DNA from 3 places in the uncultured Faecalibacterium sp. genome. Region 2 is predicted to be linked to each of the others. Evidence: predicted binding sites of a transcription regulator. Region 2 holds the regulator's gene; each other region holds the start of a gene.
The links. The regulator Rex, encoded in region 2, represses fermentation and respiration genes when NADH is low (regulators of the CRP and FNR family bind a similar motif). The targets are predictions, from matches to a motif close to ATTGTTAANNNNTTAACAAT.
Positions count from the first base shown of each region.

Region 1: gap (type I glyceraldehyde-3-phosphate dehydrogenase) is a predicted target of Rex. The motif match lies at 4,244-4,263, and genes of this name have one in related genera.
Region 3: fucO (lactaldehyde reductase) is a predicted target of Rex. The motif match lies at 3,046-3,065, and genes of this name have one in related genera.

Region 1 covers NZ_FMFG01000003.1:82,793-89,406, forward strand. Annotated here, with positions in the region: gene QZL71_RS02135 (alpha-hydroxy-acid oxidizing protein) at 1-680, shown strand, start outside; gene spoIID (stage II sporulation protein D) at 734-1,750, opposite strand; gene QZL71_RS02145 (citrate synthase) at 1,997-3,367, shown strand; gene QZL71_RS02150 (hypothetical protein) at 3,367-4,152, shown strand; gene gap (type I glyceraldehyde-3-phosphate dehydrogenase) at 4,351-5,382, shown strand; gene QZL71_RS13270 (hypothetical protein) at 5,886-6,284, shown strand; gene QZL71_RS02165 (glycosyltransferase family 4 protein) at 6,374-6,614, shown strand, end outside.
Region 2 covers NZ_FMFG01000021.1:1,800-8,413, reverse strand. Annotated here, with positions in the region: gene QZL71_RS08365 (ABC transporter substrate-binding protein) at 1-418, opposite strand, end outside; gene QZL71_RS08360 (thymidine kinase) at 1,018-1,635, opposite strand; gene QZL71_RS08355 (redox-sensing transcriptional repressor Rex) at 1,886-2,527, opposite strand; gene QZL71_RS08350 (ClpP family protease) at 2,789-3,469, shown strand; gene QZL71_RS08345 (DNA translocase FtsK) at 3,572-6,457, shown strand; partial or broken gene QZL71_RS08340 (YgiQ family radical SAM protein) at 6,508-6,614, shown strand, end outside.
Region 3 covers NZ_FMFG01000004.1:28,543-35,156, forward strand. Annotated here, with positions in the region: gene QZL71_RS02605 (calcium/sodium antiporter) at 1-44, opposite strand, end outside; gene QZL71_RS02610 (putative ABC transporter permease) at 284-1,591, opposite strand; gene fucO (lactaldehyde reductase) at 1,828-2,976, opposite strand; gene QZL71_RS02620 (GntR family transcriptional regulator) at 3,237-3,614, shown strand; gene QZL71_RS02625 (ABC transporter ATP-binding protein) at 3,607-4,308, shown strand; gene QZL71_RS02630 (ABC-2 transporter permease) at 4,302-5,114, shown strand; gene QZL71_RS02635 (sugar phosphate isomerase/epimerase family protein) at 5,276-6,124, opposite strand; gene atpC (ATP synthase F1 subunit epsilon) at 6,297-6,614, opposite strand, start outside.

The sequences.
Region 1 (6,614 bases), on a different contig from region 2:
AGAACGGCATCGCTGCCTTTACCGGCGACGGCACCAACCCCACCGTTATGGAGATGGCCACCAAGGCCATTGGCGCAGCAAACGGCTGCGGCGTGCCCACCATCAAGCCCTGGAACATTGATACCATTAAGGAAAAGATGGCCGAGGCCAAGGCCAGCGGCTGCTTTGCCGTGGCCATGGATGTGGACGCAGCCGGTCTGCCCTTCCTGAAGAACATGACTCCGCCCGCAGGCAGCAAGAGCGTGGCAGAGCTTGCCGAGATCGTCAAGCTGGCCGAACGCCCCTTCATCATCAAGGGCGTTATGACCGTTAAGGGTGCACTGAAGGCAAAGGAAGCCGGCGCGGCTGCTATCGTGGTGTCCAACCACGGCGGCCGCGTGCTGGATCAGTGCCCGGCTACTGCCGAGGTGCTGCCGGAGATCGCAGCAGCCCTCAAGGGCACCGGCGTGAAGATCCTGGTGGACGGCGGCATCCGCACCGGTGTGGATGTGTTCAAAGCACTGGCACTGGGTGCAGACGGCGTGCTGATCTGCCGCCCGTTCGTCACGGCTGTGTATGGCGGCGGCGAGGAAGGCGTGAAGTGCTACATTGATAAGCTGGCCGGTGAGCTGGCTGACACCATGCAGATGTGCGGTGCGCATTCTCTGACCGAGATCACCCCGGATATGGTGCGGGTATAAGAAAAAGAGTGAATAGAAAAGCGGTCTGTGCCTTTGCGGTGCGGGCCGCTTTTTCATCCTTGCAGCTGCGTGCCGGGGTAGTAGTGTGCCAGAATATCGGTATAGCTTTTGCCCTGCTCCGCCATGGCCTTTGTGCCCCACTGGCTCAGGCCCACACCGTGGCCGTAACCCCGGGTGGTAAAGCTGAAATTCCCGCTCTGGTACTGTACCGTAAAGCATGTGCTGCGCAGGCCCAGCGCCCGGCGCAGGGTCGTGCCGGTCACGGTCTGCCCGCAGACCGTGACGGTTTTTGTGTATCCGGCGCTGGTCAGCGCTGCCGGGCCGAACCAGCCCTCCGGCGCGGCGAGGTCGGCAGAAATGCCAAGGCCTGCAAGGGCCTGCTGCACCTGCTCTGCGGAAAAGGTGACGGTGTATTCGTAGTTGTCAGCGGAACGGTCGGTGCTGCTGTCCACTGAAATGAGGTAGGGCAGGGCGGAACCCCATACATTTTCGCTGGCCTCGGTCTGCCCATTGGAAATGGCAAAGTAGCTGGCGCAGGCAGGAGCATTCTCATAATAAAGTATCTCATCCAAGACCTCGTCCACAAGGGCGGAGAGGCGGGCGTAATTCTGCTCGTAGGCGGTGCCCCAGTAGCTGCGCAGCACCGGCTCGGTCAGGCAGCCCTGCCGCCGGGCTGGGTCGGCAGTGAGCCAAGCGCCGCTTTGCAGGGTGGTGTGGTCCCGGCAGTAGAGCGCATAGCTGTGGGCGGCAACGGCCTGTGCCTTGAGCGCTTCGTCCGGCCAGCTCACCGGCATCTCGGCGGCGACAGCACCCAGAACGTATTCCTGACGGGAAAGCTCCAGCACCTGTCCGGTGGCCTGATCCTCCACCAGAAAGGTCTCGGCATCCGCAGAAGGCACGGCACTTGGCGGCTGCGCAGATGCTGCAGGCGAAGATACGGCAGAAGATGCGGCAGAAGATGCGGGCTCTGCCCCGCTGAGCACGGCGCGTGTGACCCGGTAGGCAGCCAGCGGCAGAATGCTACCCAGCACCAGCAGGACCGCAAAGATTGGCAGAAAAAACTTTTTCATAGTCCCAAACCCTCCGACAGCGGTGTTTTTTTAATCAGAATACCGGATATACTCTGAAAAAAGATGCGAAACAGGGAAAAAGCCTTTTGCGATGCAAGCGCAAAAAAGCACCAAACCGGCTTTTTGTGCGCTGAACGGTGCAGTTAATGCTTGAATTTACTCGTCAAAAGCGATAATATAGAATTATACCCATCATTGAGGGTGGGCGGGAAAGTATATAAATAGGATGAAAGGAGAATTCCCCTTATGAATTTTGCACATTCGGAGGTGGCAACGCTGGACCCGAACACGATGCGGACTTTGTGTGAGGAATATGTTGCCAACAACTACATCGATCCGGAGACGAGCGAGCGTCTGGGGGTCAAGCGCGGCCTGCGCAACCCGGATGGCACCGGTGTGCTGGCCGGCCTGACCAACGTCTGCGACGTTGTGGGCTATAAAAAGGATCAGGAAGGCCATGTGATCCCCACTCCCGGCAAGCTGATCTACCGCGGTGTGAACATCAACGAGATCGTGGACGAGGCCTACCGCAACGACCGCTTTGTGTTTGAAGAGGTGATCTGGCTGCTGCTGTTCGGCAGTCTGCCCAACCAGGAGCAGCTGGACGATTTCTGTGAGATCCTGGCAGAGCACCGCGCCCTGCCGGAAGGCTTCATGGACACCATGAACGCCCCCTCGCCCAATATCATGAATAAGCTGCAGCGCTGCGTGCTGGGCCTTTACTCTTATGATGAGCACGCCGAGGATCTGAGTCTGGAGAATATCCTGAGCCAGAGCATCAATCTGATCGCCAGCATGCCCACCATGATGGTGAACGCTTACCAGATGAAGCGCCGCTACTACGATAAGCAGAGCATGTTCTTCCACCTGCCCAAGCCCGGCCAGAGCACGGCAGAGCACATCCTCAGCACCTACCGTCCGGACCAGAAGTTCACCCACGAGGAAGCAAAGCTGCTGGATATGTGCCTGCTGGTGCACGCCGACCACGGCGGCGGCAACTGCTCCACCTTTACCGCCCGTGTGCTGTCCTCCTCCGGCACCGATACCTACTCCGCAATCGCGGCGGCCATCGGTGCACTGAAGGGCCCCAAGCACGGCGGTGCTAACCTGATGGTGAACCGTCAGCTGAAGGATATCCTCAAGCATGTGGAAAACCCCGAGGACGACGATGAGGTGCGCGAGTATCTGCGCCGCATCCTGCGCAAGCAGGCGGGCGATGGCTCCGGCCTGATCTACGGCATGGGCCACGCGGTGTACACCATCAGCGACCCTCGTGAGGTGATCCTGAAGCAGCGCGCCCGCCATCTGGCCTACGACAAAGGCTTTGAGGAAGAGTATAATATGCTGTGCAGCATCGAACGGCTGGCCCCCGGCATCTTTGCCGAGGAAAAGGGCAGCACCAAGCCGGTGTGCGCCAACGTGGACCTGTTCAGCGGCCTGATCTACAACATGCTGGGCATCTCTGAGGATATCTACACCCCGCTGTTCGCCATTGCCCGTGTGCCCGGCTGGTGTGCACACCGCGTGGAAGAGGTGGTATTCGCCAACCGTATCATTCGTCCCGCTTACAAGTATCTGGGCGTGCGCCAGAAATATAAGCCGATCGAGGAACGCTGATGAATCCTTCTGTTTTGTTCGTTTTTATCCTGAGCATTCTGCTGGGCGTGCTGCGCGCGGCAGACCTTGCCTTTGGCACCGATGCCGTCACCGGTCTGTGCGTGGTCGGCTCGGTGTGGTGGCGCTATCTGGCACTGGGTATCGTGGTGCTGGCTGCAGTGCTTGTGGGCCGTACACAGCCTTCCCACTCGGAAGCGGTGCGTAGCCGCAGGCCGCTGGCCGGTATTCTGGCTTTTGTCGGTGCAGTATGTTTTCTGGCCGCAGCGGGTGCACAGATCGCGCTGGGCGCAGCTTCCGGTCTGGGCGGCTTTGTGCGGTGCATTCTGGAATGCCTGTGCTCCGCGTGGCTCAGCACCATGGGCCGCTGCTGGCTCAGCCCCAACGAGTGGAAAAAGCCCTTTGGTGGGCTGTATCTGGCCGTGGCGGGCAGTCTGCTGTTCTACTGGAACGTGCTGCTGCGCTTTATGGAGAACAGCTCCAGCTGGCACCGCGTGACCCCTACAGCGGCGGTGTGGCAGGCGCTTGCGGCACTGGTGTTTTTGGCAGCGCTGGCCCGGGCACTGCATGTCCCGCAGCCGGGCAATGGCAAAACACTGTGCGCAGCCGGGCTTGCCGCATTTGCACTTTGCCTGTGCTGGCAGCTGCCCTATGTACTGGTTTTGATGAGCGGCCTGAGCTGGGCCGCACCGGCTGTCTGGCCGGAGATCTTTGCCGGACTGGGCCTTTGCTGCGTGGGCGGCATTGGCGGAGCGTGCGTTACAGCCTGCTTGAACGGGGAGAGCTGACAAAAATATTGGCACTCTGTTGGCGCAATTGCCGAAAAGCAGGGAATGAAAGGAATTAAAATCGTACAAAAGCAAAAAATGCAGTGAATGTCTTGTTAATTTTTTGGCAGACACTTGAAACTTTCTGCGTTTTGGTCTAAAATAAAGATACCGTGATTTATCCGATTATGGGTAAAATAATTAGGAGGTACTATTAACATGGCTGTTAGAGTTGCTATCAATGGTTTCGGTCGTATTGGTCGTCTGGCTTTCCGTCAGATGTTTGATGCTGAGGGTTACGAGGTCGTCGCAATCAACGACCTGACCAGCCCCAAGATGCTGGCTCACCTGCTGAAGTACGATACTGCTCAGGGTTCTTTCTGCGGCAAGATCGGCGAGGGCAAGCACACCGTCGAGGCTACCGAGGACTCCATCATTGTTGACGGCAAGGAGATCAAGATCTACGCTGTTAAGGACGCAAAGGACGCTCCCTGGGGCGAACTGAACGTTGATGTCGTTCTGGAGTGCACCGGCTTCTACACCAGCAAGGAGAAGAGCATGGCTCACATTCAGGCTGGCGCAAAGAAGGTCGTTATCTCTGCTCCCGCAGGCAACGATCTGAAGACCATTGTCTTCTCCGTCAACGAGAAGACCCTGACCGCTGAGGATCAGGTCATTTCTGCTGCTTCCTGCACCACCAACTGCCTGGCTCCCATGGCTAACACCCTGAACAAGACCTACCCCATCGTCTCCGGCATCATGACCACTGTTCATGCTTACACCGGCGACCAGATGATCCTGGATGGTCCTCAGCGCAAGGGCGATCTGCGCCGTGCTCGTGCTGGCGCACAGAACATCGTTCCCAACACCACCGGCGCTGCTAAGGCTATCGGCCTGGTCATCCCCGAGCTGAACGGCAAGCTGATCGGTTCTGCTCAGCGTGTGCCTGTTCCCACCGGCTCTACCACCATTCTGGTTGCTGTCGTCAAGGGCAAGGATGTCACCAAGGAGTCCATCAATGCTGCTATGAAGGCTGCTACTTCTGAGTCCTTCGGCTACAACGAGGATCAGATCGTTTCTTCCGATGTCATCGGCATGCGTTACGGCTCTCTGTTCGATGCTACCCAGACCATGGTCGCTAAGATCGACGACGACACTTATCAGGTTCAGGTCGTGTCTTGGTACGACAACGAGAACTCCTACACCTCTCAGATGGTCCGTACCATTAAGTACTTCGCTGAGAACTGCTAATCACAGTTCTACGCTCAAAAGTGCTTGAGGTGCCGTGCTGAATGACAACTAGTATTGGCTTTGCTGATACGAACATGCTGTGATTGGTACGACAACAGGATATTGAGTTCAACACCCTTCCTTTTGCGGGTCTCCGTGAGAGGAAGGGTGTTTTTTTGCTGCAAAAAAGCAATGGAACGAGTTCCTTTCTAAAATGAATAGGTTGCAACAAAAAGACGGAATAAAGTACGGAAATCTTAGCCATGATGCAGGCAATGATACAGCTGCAAAGTATTGTACCCCAGAGGAAAAAATGGCAAAATATTTTTAGTGTCAATAAATACATTTACGAAATTGATATTGATGATTCTGGAAATAAAATGTCAATGAATTGCGGCGTAAATCTGTCAAAAACCTGGGCGTAGATGCGTCCGGGCTTTTTCTGATGTAAAGGAAACCGGGCCGGAGTTTGGCACGGTATGGGGATGAGATCCCTAAATGGGGAAAGCGACGGGAAAGGGAAAATGAAGGAGAAATTGAGGCTTGCTGTTTTTGGCCACAAAAGGTGGTCGAGAGAGGGCGGCGTGGAGATCGTGGTAAAAGAGCTGTGCACACGGATGGCGCAGCAGGGCTGTCAGGTGACATGCTACAACAGAGCAGGCCATCATGTGAGCGGTGCGGAATATGACGATGCTGGTAAAACGGAGTACGAGGGAATCCGTCAGAAGTCTGTTCCGACCATTGAACGGCGCGGGGCTAGAGATATAATACGCGGCTGTCATAATAGGGACAAGGGTACGGCAGAGAATGAAAGGCTCCGCAACCCGAAGTTCATATTTTCTTACCCGAAGAATGAACGACTGATCTTTTTGGGTGGCAGCAATGCCATCCAGAAAGAAATCTCGACCATGAGGGTGGGGTGACAGCCAGCGGACAGGCAAGTGAGCCTATCCGCTCTTTGTGTTGGCCGAGATATTGATGAAGAAATTGAGTGGGATTGTGGGAAAGATTTATGAGTAAAAAACTTGCAATTGCAATGTTCGGACAGAAGCGATTATCGAGAGAAGGTGGAGTAGAGATCGTTGTCAAAGAGCTCTGCACCCGAATGGCACAGAATGGTTGTGACGTGACCTGTTACAACAGAGCAGGCCATCATGTGAGTGGTGCAGAATATGACGATGCTGGTAAAACGGAGTACGAGGGAATCCGTCAGAAGTCTGTTCCGACTATTGAACGGCGCGGACTTGCTGCAG
Region 2 (6,614 bases):
TGTTCAGGTCCACGAACTTGCTGCCATCAGCAGAGTAGTTGTACAGCCAGTTCCAGTTCACCTGGCACACATCCTGTGCGTTGCCAGCGATGAAGGCAGCTGCCATTTTCTCTTCCCAGCCGGACCATGCGGCGAAGGTGGGCTCGATGGTGATGTTGGTGTGCTCAGCCTGGAACTCCTTGATGGCGTTCTGGTAAGCCTCGTGACGGCTGTCGCCGCCCCACCAGCTGATGGTCATGGAAACAGGGCCGTCAGACAGTGCCAGGCTCTCGTCTGCAGAAGCAGCGGGAGCGGAAGAAGCGGTGGAAGCAGCAGAGCTGGATGCAGCAGAGTTGCCGCCGCAGGCAGCCAGAAGGCCGGCAGCGCCCACAGCGCCGGTGACCTTCATGAAATCACGACGAGAAATTGCCTTGCTCATTTTTGTTCTCCTCCTAAATACAGAAAACATCATCTCGAACGGGGGTCTGCACATACCCCGTTGTATACAATTATGATAACAAAACAACAACCAAAAAGAAAGACGCAAATTGCAGATATCTAAACAAAAAACGTACAAATATTGCTCTTGTTTCCGCGCAAGAATTGACGCCTTCGCTGAAATGAATAAACTTGGCTCGAAAAACTGTGCAACATGTATACTTCGCTATTTTGCATAGAAAACTGGGATGCATCATAGAGGGAACGTCGAATTTTGCGATAATTTTGTAAACATTCCGTTTCAGAACGTGGAAACGTTGCATATATTGTGGACGAACACCAGCTTAAAAAGCCCGGATGGGAGCCTTTGAACTGATATATCAATAGCGCAAAAAATGTTCACTCTGATATATCAATTGCGTGAAGCGGGCATCCGGCACCGGTCTGCAGGCGTGGAAATCGGTGCTTCTTCGCCCTTTTGGGGGGTGAAGAAGCACCGACAGCAACATATTTTGCGCTGCTGCGTGGACTGCGCCTGTGGGCCGGGAATAAAAAAGAAAGGCTGCCGTGTCGTTGGACACAGCAGCCTTGTATACAAGTTTATTCGACCCGCGAAGCAGCTTTTTCGGCGTAGAACGCGCGCTTTGCCTTGAAATAGCACTGGGGGCACATGCTCACGTACTGCACATCGTTTTCCAGATCGATGGCCACCTGCTCGCCCTCAAAGACGAATCTGCCGTTCACCCTGCGGCAGTTGCAGATGGCCTTGCGGCCGCAGGTGCAGATAGTCTTCATTTCCTCGATGGTGTGGGCCAGCTCCAGCAGGCGGGTAGAGCCGGGAAAGCCCTTGAGCGAAAAATCTGCCCGCAGGCCGTAGCAGATCACCGGAATGTTCAAATCCACCGTGACCATGAACAGCTGTTCTGCCTGCTGCGCAGTGAAAAACTGGCTCTCGTCGCACAGCACGCAGGCCAGCGGCGCACCGTCAGCGTTGGCCGTGCGCACGGCCTCGAACACGTCCGTCTCCGGCGGGATCAGCAGATCAGCCTTGCGGCGCACGCCCAGACGGCTCACCAGCTCACCGCCGCCCTTGGTGTCCACCTGTGGCTTGAGGATCAGCACCCGCATCCCCTGTTCTTCGTAGTTGTGGGCTACCTGCATCAGGGCGGTGCTTTTGCCGCTGTTCATCGCGCCGTAACGGAAATACAGTTTTGCCATTTGAAAAACTCTCCTTACAGAAAGAACCCTCTCAGCCAAAGCCTGACGGCTTTGCCAGCTCCCCCGATGGGGGAGCTTTTCTGCATCTTCCGGGCAGGCTGTCCTTCGCCGGAGAAGCAGAAACTTTCCCGTCCCCACTCATAAAGCTACCCTTTCGGGGGAGCTGTCGAGTGTATGCGAGACTGAGAGGGTTCAGCGGCATCTCAGGCTTTGACTGAGAGGGTTCTCTTATTACTTATAATAGGTATATTCAGTCCTGATTGCGCAGGCGGTAGCCAAGGCTCATCAGGCTGTCGCCCAGATGGACGTTCTCCACCACCACATCGGGATACGGCACAGAGAGGTCATAGTGGGAGAAGTTCCAGAAGCCCTCGATGCCCAGATCCACCAGACGGCCGCTGACCTGTTCCGCACCGTCGCGGGGCACACAGAGCACTGCGACCTTGGGGTGATGCTCGGCACAGAAAGACTCCAGCTCGTCGATATGGCGGATCTGGATGCCGCTGATCTCCTTGCCCACCTCGCTCTGTGCCACGTCAAAGGCGGCGATCAGGCGGTAGCCGTTGGTATCGGTGGTGATAAAGCGGCTCACTGCCTTGCCCAGACGGCCGCAGCCGATCAGGATGGTGGGCAGGCGGTCGCCGTTGCCGAACAGCAGGCCTTCCAGAATGGAGAGCAGGTTTTCCACCGAGTAGCCGATGCCCTGCCGGCCATTCACATCGCCGATGCAGTTGAAGTCCTGCCGTACCTGCGAAGCGGTGGTGCCCATCTGAGCAGCCAGCTCGCGGGAAGAAATGCTGTTGATGCCGTCCGCCTGCAGAGAGCACAGATAGCGGTAATATTTGGGAAGACGCTTGATAACGGGAAGCGAAGCCCTTGCAGGAGTGTTCATAGAATACTTTCTCCTTTCGCTCTATCGCAGTACTTGCCGCAGCTGCCTGCTTTACAGATGCGGCGCAGAGAAACCCCGATCCGTTTACGGGTTCATATTGCAGATATTACAGTCAATTATTTAAAGTATACTGCACCGATGGAGAATGTCAAATCATTCTCAAAAAATTTTTATGAAATGTTACCGCTTTTTTGCTGCAGCGGGTCTGCATAGCCCGGCACAGGCTGGGGAATGCTGACAAAAAACGCAGGAGGAAAGCATATGAACGATGAAACGCAGCAGACCGACGCAGGACGGCTGGAAAAAGAAGAGATCGAGGATCTGGGCACGGTCACGCTGGCCCGCGGGGAGCATGTGATCCACTGTCTGACCGTCATCGGCCAGATCGAAGGCCATTCGGAAGCGCCGCAGGGCCAGAAGACCACGAAGTATGAGCATGTCATCCCGCAGCTGGTGGCCGCGCAGGAGGATCCTCGCATCGAAGGTCTGCTGGTGCTGCTGAACACGGTAGGCGGTGATGTGGAAGCAGGCCTTGCGCTGGCGGAGCTGATCGCCAGCGTGTCCAAACCCAGTGCAACGCTTGTGCTGGGCGGCGGGCACTCCATCGGCATCCCGCTTGCCGTCAGCGCCCGGCGCAGCTTCATCGTGCCCACAGCCACCATGACCGTGCACCCGGTGCGGCATTCCGGCGTCATTCTGGGGGTGCCGCAGACCATGCGCAGCTTTGAGCAGATGCAGCAGCGCATCACCGGCTTCGTAGCGGCCCACAGCGGCATGACCGAAAAACGCTACACCGACCTGATGCTCCACACCGGCGAGCTGGTGATGGACATGGGCACTGTGCTGGATGGACGCCGGGCTGTGAAGGAAAAGCTCATTGATGAGCTGGGCGGGCTTTCGGATGCGCTGGCGTGGCTGTATAAAGAGATTGAACGCAAATGAAGGCCGATTTTGTACAACAATAGGTTTGCCATTTTCTTCCCTGCGTGGTACAATAATAAAATCAAATAGTGTGTCTACTACAAACGCGGGGAACAAAGAAACATGGCAACAAAAAAACGTAAAACGACAACACGGCGCGCAGCATCGCGCAAAAAGCGCGCAGAACAGCGGCTCCCGGCAGGGCTTGGTACCCTGTTTGCAGGCCTTTTGCTGGTGGTGCTGGCCTTTGTGGAGGGAGATTCGGCATGGAAGGCCCTGCACGATGTGCTGTTCGGACTTTTTGGCTGCGGCAGCTTTGTGCTGGGCGCGGCAGTGTGCTGCCTTGCTGTGCAGTATACCCGGGGCGAAGACCTTCTGCCCAAGATCTTCAAGCTGGTTCTGGGGCTGGTGTTTGCCTGCGGCACGGTGATCGTTTTTTCCGATATCCAGCCGCAGGGCATGTCGGCATTCCAGATGACAGCTGCCTGCTATGCAAACGGCGTGAATGCATGGATCGGCGGCGGTGCGCTGGGCGCACTGCTGGGCGGCAGCCTGCTGCTGCTGTGCGGACGGCCTGCGGCAACCCTTATCATGATCGTGCTGGCACTGTGTGTCAGCCTGTACATTTTTGATCTGACCCCGGCAGAGGTGTGGCAATGGCTGTGCGCTGCGTTTGGCGGCGTGCACGCAAAGGGTGCGGCCATGGCGCAGCAGAGCGCAGCCCGCCGCGCTGAACGTGCCGCTGCCCGCGCGGCAGAAGCCGAGGCTGAGGAAGACTACGACGAAGCAGAAGATGAATACCGGGATGAGGAAGATGCCGAAGAGGAGATGGAAACTCCGGCTTTCCGCATCGGTGTGCCGGACTGGCTGAACGGCATCCGCCACTGGGGCCACAAGGTGACCGAAGAGATGGAGGCGGAGAAGCCGGAGGCCGCCCCGCAGCCGGAGCCTGCCGCCCCGGCCATCACGCCGGTGCAGGTACGGGTATCCCGGCCCCGGGCTTCCTTTGACGTAGACCTTGGCCCCGACCACACCGAGGTGAAGGAGGGCGGCAGCGAACCCATCGAGCCGCTCATCGTGGGCCCGGGCGGCACCTTTGGGCAGAACCCGCTGCGCCCGGCCCCCAGACCTGCCCCGCAGCCCATCGTACAGGACGCAGTGGAGACCGATGCATCCGATTTCTTTGCAAAAGCTGCACAGCCGGTGCAGCCTGCGGCAGCGGAAAGCTTTGATACTCCGGTCATGACCCCGGAAATGCCGACGGCCCAGCCGGAAAGCCCGGCAGCGGCCATCACGCCGGAGATGCCCGCCGTGCCCATCCAGCCCGCAGTCCCGGCGGCACCCGCCCGGGTGAGCGCCGAAAACGCCGTTGCCATGCGCGGCACACCCGACGAGGACGGCTGGATCAGCATTACCAGCGAACCGGTGGAGGAAAAGGATATCAGCACGCTGGTGGCAGCGGCAATGGAAAAGCCTGCCGCTTCCGAGCAGGCCGCGGCAGCGGCCCCTGTGGACGAGACCGAACCGGTGGATACTTATCAGTACCAGTATCCGCCCATTGAGCTGTTTGAAAAATCGCAGGACGAGACCGACCCCGGCGCGCAGGAAGAGCTGAAAGCCAACGCCCAGAAGCTGGTGGATACGCTGGAAAGCTTTGGCGTGCGCACCCGTGTGCTGGATATCTCCCGGGGCCCCTCCGTTACCCGGTACGAGGTGCAGCCCATGGCGGGTGTCAAGATCAGCCGCATCACCTCGCTGGCAGACGATATCGCCCTGAACCTTGCGGTGGCGGACGTGCGTATGGAAGCACCCATCCCCGGCAAGCCTGCCGTGGGCATTGAGGTGCCCAACCACAAAAAGACCCCGGTGTATATCCGCAGCGTGTTCGAGAGCCAGAGCTTTTTGCGCATGACCTCACCTCTGGGCATTGCGCTTGGCAAGGACATTGCCGGTGTGGCACAGGTGGCAGACCTGTGCAAGATGCCCCATCTGCTCATTGCAGGCAGCACCGGCAGCGGTAAATCCGTGTGCGTGAACAGCATCATCATGAGCCTGCTGTTCCGCTCCAGCCCGGAGGACGTGAAGCTGCTGCTGATCGACCCCAAGGTGGTGGAGCTGGCCGAGTACAACGGCATTCCCCACCTGCTGATGCCGGTGGTCACCGAGCCGAAAAAGGCCGCAGGTGCCCTTGGCAGCGCGGTGCAGGAGATGGAGCGCCGCTATCATCTGTTTGCAGAGAACAATGTGCGCGACATCAAGTCTTTCAACAAGCTGGCCGCAGAACGGCCTGATCTGGAAAAGATGCCCTACATCGCCATTATCATCGACGAGCTGGCCGATCTGATGATGGTGGTGGGCAAGGATGTGGAGGACTCCATCTGCCGCATCGCCCAGAAGGCCCGCGCCGCCGGTATGCACCTGATCGTAGCCACCCAGCGCCCCAGCGTGGACGTGATCACCGGCCTGATCAAGGCCAACATCCCCAGCCGCATCGCATTTGCAGTGTCCAGTCAGGTGGACAGCCGCACTATTCTGGACGGCTCCGGTGCCGAAAAGCTGCTGGGCATGGGTGATATGCTGTTCATGCCCGTGGGTGCGCCCAAGCCTACCCGTATTCAGGGCACTTTCGTGCGGGATGAGGAGATCAGCCGTGTGCTGGACTTCATCAAGCAGAGCGGCACCGTGCAGTATGACGAAGCCATGATCGAAGCCATGGAAAAGCACGCCATTCAGGACGGCAAGAAAGGCAGCGGCGGCGCGGACTCCGACGAGGATCCCGATACCGACCCGATGTTCAAGCAGGCCGTGGAGGTGGTCATCGATGCCGGTCAGGCCTCCACCAGCCTGCTGCAACGCCGCTGCAAGCTGGGCTACGCCCGCGCGGCCCGTATCATGGACGAGATGGAACAAAAAGGCATCATCGGACCCTACGAGGGTGCCAAGCCCCGCGCTGTGCTTATCAGCCGCCAGCAGTGGCTGGAAATGCAGATGAACCAACCGGAGGAATAAAAATAAAAGAGCACTCGCCCGTGTTCAACCAAGAATGAGGATATTAGCAAATGGACAACTCTTCCCCTAAGATCTACACCGAATTTCTTCCCATCAGCCGGGCCGATATGGAGGCCCGCGGGTGGGAGCAGCTGGACTTTGTGGTGGTGGGCGGCGA
Region 3 (6,614 bases), on a different contig from region 2:
AGGCACAGCAGGCCCACGATGAACAGCAAAACAGGAATGAGCATAGTTTTCTCCTTTTGTTTTTGGCAGAGCAGCAATAAAAAAGAGGCCTTTATTACATCCTGCCCAGAAACGGGAAAGTGTAATAAAAGTCTCAAGCTTCTGGTGACACAGCGGGCATTTCTGCCGGGATGTCGCTGCGCCACAGCGCACCGTTTTTGCAAAACGAGCGCCCTTTACTCCCTTTTATCCGAAAAACATTATACCGGTTTTTGCACCAAAGTGCAAGAGGAGCGTTGAAATTTCATCCGGCCTTGGCTACTTTCTTCGCGTTGGGATAAATACGCTCCATGCGGGCATCGTCAAAATGCGCATCCAGCAGCATATCGATGCTGTTCTTGGGGCCTTCACCGCTGGTGCGGGCATCGTACCGGGCCAGCGCCAGCGCACTGGTGAGCGTGTTCACCGCCATGAATACGGCCAGCAGGACGGTCATCCATGGGCGGACGCGGCTGCGCACCTTCTCCATGCCTCTGAGCACCAGCGGATAGCCGTAGCGCATCCATACCACCGCCGCAATGCCCCAGAAAAAGCAGTACAGCAGGTTGATGCGCCCGCCCAGATTGAACTTGAACTTGCTGTAGTCCCAGAACACGGTGCCGAACAGCAGCTCGGTGACGGCGCTGCACACGTATTCGTACACACCGCCCATGACGGTGCCGAAGGCGAACAGGTAGCGGTCGCTCCGGTCCTTTTCCTGACGCAGCAGCACCGTTGCCAGCACCAGCGCCAGACCCCACACCACGCTGAACGGCCCCCAGACCAGACTGGAGCGGCTCATCCAGACCCCGGCGGTCACGCGGCAGAACACCGTCTCCACCATGTCGCCCAGAAACGCGCCGATCACGAACAGCCACAGCAGGTCGGACACGCTGAGGAAGTTCTTTTCCCCCTTCCGGAGCGCAGTCTGCTCCTGCCGGGCCGCAGCCGGGTAAGCATACTGGATGCGTTTTTCAATGTAAAGCGCGATCCTGCGGCGCAGCGTGTCCGACCGCTCCCCCAGTCTCTGGTTGAGCTGCTCCAACATCGGGTGCCGGGCCGCATACTGCTGCACCAGCACCGCCGAACCGATCTGGTCCAGCACCGCCACCGTCAGCGAGACCCATACTGCCGGGCGCAGCAGCCAGACAGGGATATGCGCGCACAGCTGCAGCAACACATTATTGCCCCACAGCACACTTGCCGTGCCCAGCGCACCCCACAGCAGCGAATACTGCAGGCACACATAGCCGTTCAGATTGAATTTTTTGCCGGAATAGTCCCACCACTTGCGGCGGTGCAGGCGTTCCAGCAGTTTGGCGGTGATCCATTCCATCACCGTTGCCGCCATCATACAGGCAAAGAACAGGTAGACCGGCTCGGTGCGCAGGTCGCCGAAACTCACGGCCAGCAGCACGCCGGTGGTACCGTAGATAAAGCAGAACGGGCCTGCCGCCGCACCGCGGTTGGCAAACCTTCCGCCCCGGATGGTCGCGACTACCGTCTCAGCCACCCAGCCCAGAAAGGAATATACTAGATAAATAACACCCAGAGTATAGAAGTTCAGCGTCATAAGGTTCCTTTCGCTTCCAGTTTTTTCTTACTGCATTGATTGTACCTGTTTTGGGCGCTGTGTACAAGAGCCGTGCAGAAATTTTGTCACTCTGCGACGCGGCAGGCTCTCCGGGCATCTCTGAAAAGACGAAGATCCAGTCTGTTGCTTTGTTTTCAGATACATCTTAGAAAAAGGCCCTGCCATCCCGAAGGACAGCAGGGTCCAAAATTACAGCTTGAATTTACAGAGCGGAATCACAGCTGGCTCTTATACAGCTCCACGATCTCTTCCACGCTGGTGTCGCGGGGATTGCCGGGACGGCAGGCATCCGCAAATGCGGACTCGGCGAGGAACTGGATATCCTCTTCCTTCAGGATGCCGTGCAGATTTGTGGGGATGCCCACGTCTGCGCTCAGCTGCTTGACGGCGGCGATGGTGGCGTCAGCGGCTTCCACATCGTTCATCTCGTCGATGCCCATAACGCCCATGGCCTTGCCCACGGCGCGGTAGCGCTCACCGGCAACGCTCTTGTTGTACTCCAGACCCACCGGCAGCAGGATAGCGCAGGCCACACCGTGCGGGGTGTCATACAGAGCGGACAGGCCGTGTGCCATGGAGTGGACGATGCCCAGACCCACATTGGAGAAGCCCATGCCGGCGATGTACTGGCCCAGAGCCATGCCCTCGCGGCCTTCCGGGGTGTTCTGCACTGCGCCGCGCAGGCTCTGGCTGATGAGCTTGATGGCTTCCAGATGGAACATATCGGAGATGACGCAGTGACCCTTGGTGATGTAGCCCTCGATGGCGTGGGTCAGAGCGTCCATGCCGGTGGCGGCGGTCAAGCCCTTGGGCATGGAGGACATCATATCGGGATCGACCACGGCGATCTCGGGGATATCGTTGGTATCCACGCAGACGAACTTGCGCTTCTTCTCCACATCGGTGATGACGTAATTGATGGTGACCTCAGCAGCAGTGCCGGCAGTGGTGGGAACAGCGATGGTGAACACCGCGTGCTTCTTGGTGGGAGCAACACCTTCCAGAGAGCGAACATCCGCAAACTCGGGGTTGTTGATGATGATGCCGATGGCCTTTGCGGTATCCATGGAGGAGCCTCCGCCGATGGTCACGATGCAGTCAGCTTCAGCAGCCTTGAAAGCGGCCACGCCGTCCTGCACGTTGGCGATGGTGGGGTTGGGCTTGATCTCACTGTAAACAGCATAGGCAAAGTTTGCAGCATCCAGCAGATCGGTGACCTTCTTGGTGACGCCGAACTTGATCAGGTCGGGATCGGAGCAGACGAATGCCTTCTTGTAGCCGCGGGCGGTCAGTTCGGGAACGATGTTCTCAATGGCACCGTGGCCATGGTAGGAGATGGTATTCAGAACGATGCGGTCAGCCATAGTTATTTTTCCTCCAAATCTCTTTTCCGCCGCTTTCCGGGCGGAACTCTCTGTTTTTCAGCATAGCACATTGTCAAAAGCTTTGCAATGTGAAATTGTTTGAATTTATTGTAAATTTTTATCAATGTGCAGTGTTTTATGGGCACTTTTTCCGATTTCCCACAATTTTATGATGTTTTTTCTTTTTCCCCTTGACAAGTAGCGCAAATCGTGTATTATTGTATCAAGCGCTTAATACAGCAAGACAAGGAGATGATACCATGGGCGAACAGTTTGATGCCAGCCGCCCGATCTATGCCCAGCTTGTGGAACGGCTGAAGGCCCGGATCCTGGCCGGCACCTACCCGCCGGGCGGGCATCTGGATTCGGTGCGTGATCTGGCCGCAGCCGCCGGGGTGAACCCGAACACGATGCAGCGGGCCCTTGCCCAGCTGGAGACGGAAGGTCTGGTGCACACCGAACGCACCGCAGGCCGCTATGTTACGGAGGACACTGCATTGATCGAACAGCTTCGCGCCGACACCGCCCGGACGCTGGCGTCGGATTTTCTGGAAAAGATGCGCGGCATCGGCTACAGTCCCGCACAGGCGGCCGCGCTTTTGGAACACTGGGACGCAAAGGAGGACCGCAATGAATGAACTTTTGAGCTGTGAAGCACTGACCAAGTGCTACCAGAAGGATAAGACCGCACTGGAAAATGTAGACCTGCACATCGGCTTTGGCCGCATCGTGGGTCTGCTTGGCCCCAACGGCAGCGGCAAGACCACCCTCATCAAGCTGGCGAACGGTCTGCTGCAGCCCAGTGCAGGCAGCATCCGGATCGCCGGCATGACCCCCGGGCCGGACACCAAAGCCATCGTGTCCTATCTGCCGGACGCCGACTGGCTGCCGGACTGGATGCGTGTGGAGCAGCTGGTGGAAATGTTCCGCGAATTCTATGCCGATTTTGACCCCGCCAAGGCGAACGAAATGCTGGCCCGGCTGGAACTGGAACCGAAGGCGCGGCTCAAGACCCTCTCCAAGGGCAGCAAGGAAAAGGTGCAGCTGATCCTGGCCATGAGCCGCGCCGCAAAGCTCTACCTGCTGGATGAGCCCATTGGCGGCGTGGATCCTGCCGCCCGGGACTACATCCTGAGCACCATCCTGAACAACTACAGCCGGGATGCGACCGTCATTCTATCCACCCACCTCATCGGTGATATCGAGCCCATTCTGGATGAAGCCGTCTTTTTGAAGGATGGCCGGGTTTTCGCCCACCGCAATGCCGAAGAGCTGCGCGAGACCGAGGGCATGAGCGTGGATGCATATTTCCGGGAGGTATTCAAATGCTGAAACAGCTGTTAAAATATGAATTCAAGGCCACCGGCCGCACCTACGGCGGGCTGTATCTGGCCCTTGTTGCGCTGGCAGTGCTGAGCGGCTTTTCCCTGCGCAGCTCTTCCAAGGACAACTTTGCATCTCTGCTGCTGTTCGCCTACATGGTCGTAGCCGTTGCGGTGGCAGTGGTGTCCGTGATGACCATTGTCACCCGCTTCACCCGCAATCTGCTGGGCCGCGAAGGCTACCTGATGCACACCCTGCCGGTGACGGAAAGCCAGCTCATCCTTTCCAAGCTGATCTCCAGCGTGGTTTGGATGCTTTGCAGCAGCATCGTGGGCATTTTCTCCTTTGCGGTGATGCTGCTGGCTCTGTCTCTGAACAGCGCGGCCCTGCAGCAGCTGCCGGAGCTGTGGCAGAAAGTGGTAGAGATCTTCCGAGAGATCTTCCGCATGACCGGCAGCTCCGGGTGGCTCTGGCTGGCCTTTGAAACGCTGAATGGGCTGGTGGCACTGGTGTCCAGCATCCTGTGCATCTATGCCGCATGCATGATCGGCCACCAGTTCAAAAAGCACATGGTCCCGGCCGGTATTCTGGCATTTTTCCTGCTGTCCTTCCTGCAGAACTGGCTGAACTCCAGTGTCAGCAGTGCCGACATGCTGCAGGCTGTTTCCGATCCCACCCTTGGCGGTGTAGATGTTTCCATTGCTGCGCCCAGTGCGTTCACCACCCTGTTCGGGCTGGCGGTCAGCATTGCCTTTGCCGCAGGATACTTTCTGCTGACCCGCTGGCTGATGGAGCATAAGCTGGATCTGGAATGATCTTAATGTCCTCCGCTTTCGTTCTGGGCATTTTCAGCGAAACTACTTCTTAATTGCAATTTGTAAAAGGCCGAACCATAAACTTCATCTGATACAAAAAACATCTGCAAGCTGCCCCATACCGGGCAAAGTTTGCAGATGTTTTTCTTGTTATAAAGTGTTCAGCACTCGTCGTACTGCTTTTTCAGGTAGTTCAGGCATTCCACCGCGTTTTCCGGGGTGGTGTTCTCCAGCGTTGCAAAGATATAGGGCTTTTCCTGCTTTGCAAACCGCAGGATGGTGCGGTAGTCCTCCATGCCTCCCTGCCCTGCACCCGTAGCAGCCAGCTGGCCGCCTGCATCCTTGCGCAGAAAATCCTTGAAGTGGATCATGGCGATATCCTTACCCAGAAGCTCGATGGCCTCGGCGAACACTTCCTCGCGGCGGTCCACATTTTCCATGTTCAGCAGGTTGACGGGGTCGAACAGGATCTGCAGGTTCGGGCTGCCGATCTCATCCAGCACGGTGCGGGCGCGTCTGGCATCGTACACGATGTGCTTGACTACCGGCTCAATGGCAATGGTCACGCCGTACTGCTCGGCACAGCGCACCACCGGCTTGAAGTTCTTGATAAAGGTGGAAAGTGCGGCATCGCTGCGGCACTCCGGACAGAATTTGTACTCCGCGTTGGGCGCACCGGTCTCGGTGCCCACCATGCCGCAGCCCAGAAGACTTGCAAAGCGGATATGGGCATAGTATTTTTCCTGAATGGCGTGCAGGGCATCCGCATCCGGGTGGGCAAGGTTCAGGTAGTTGCCCAGCACGGCAATGTCGATGCCGTTTTTCTCAAACAGATGCCGCAGATACAGCGCATAGCCGGGGGTCAGGGCGCTGGGGGTGCAGGGCAGCTCCTTGAAGGATTTACTCAGAGCCACATGGGCGCAGGTAAAGCCTTTCTGGCGCACCAGCGGCAGCACCTGTTCAACGGGCAGCTTTTCCGCGTCATGCAGACGCAGGCCGAATTGGATCATGGAAAACCTCCTCCTTTCCCGCACAACACGCGGGGTTGCATTGACCTTATTATACACGAAAGCTGCGTTCCATGGAACCGCCTGAAATAAAAAAAGAGCATCACTTTGCACCCTCAATGGATACAAATGATGCTCTTTTTTCAGATCTGGTCCTGGCAGATGCGGCTCATTCTCAGCGCCGGTACTTTGCAGCGGCCTGCAGGCGCTGCATCGCACGGTCGAGCGCGATCTTGCTCTGATAATATTCATGCATGCTCTGCTGATGCTGCAAACGCTCCTCGGCACGGATGCGGGCAGCCTCGGCACGGTTCTTGTCGATATCCTCCGGGCGCTCGGCGCTGTCCACCAGCACCATCACATAGGCAGGTGTCACCTCGGCAATGCCGTCGCCTACCAGGATGTCCTGGCTTTCACCGTTCACCTCAAAGTGCAGGATGCCCATGTGGATGGCCACCAGCACCGGGCTGTGTCCAGCCTGTATGCCGTACAC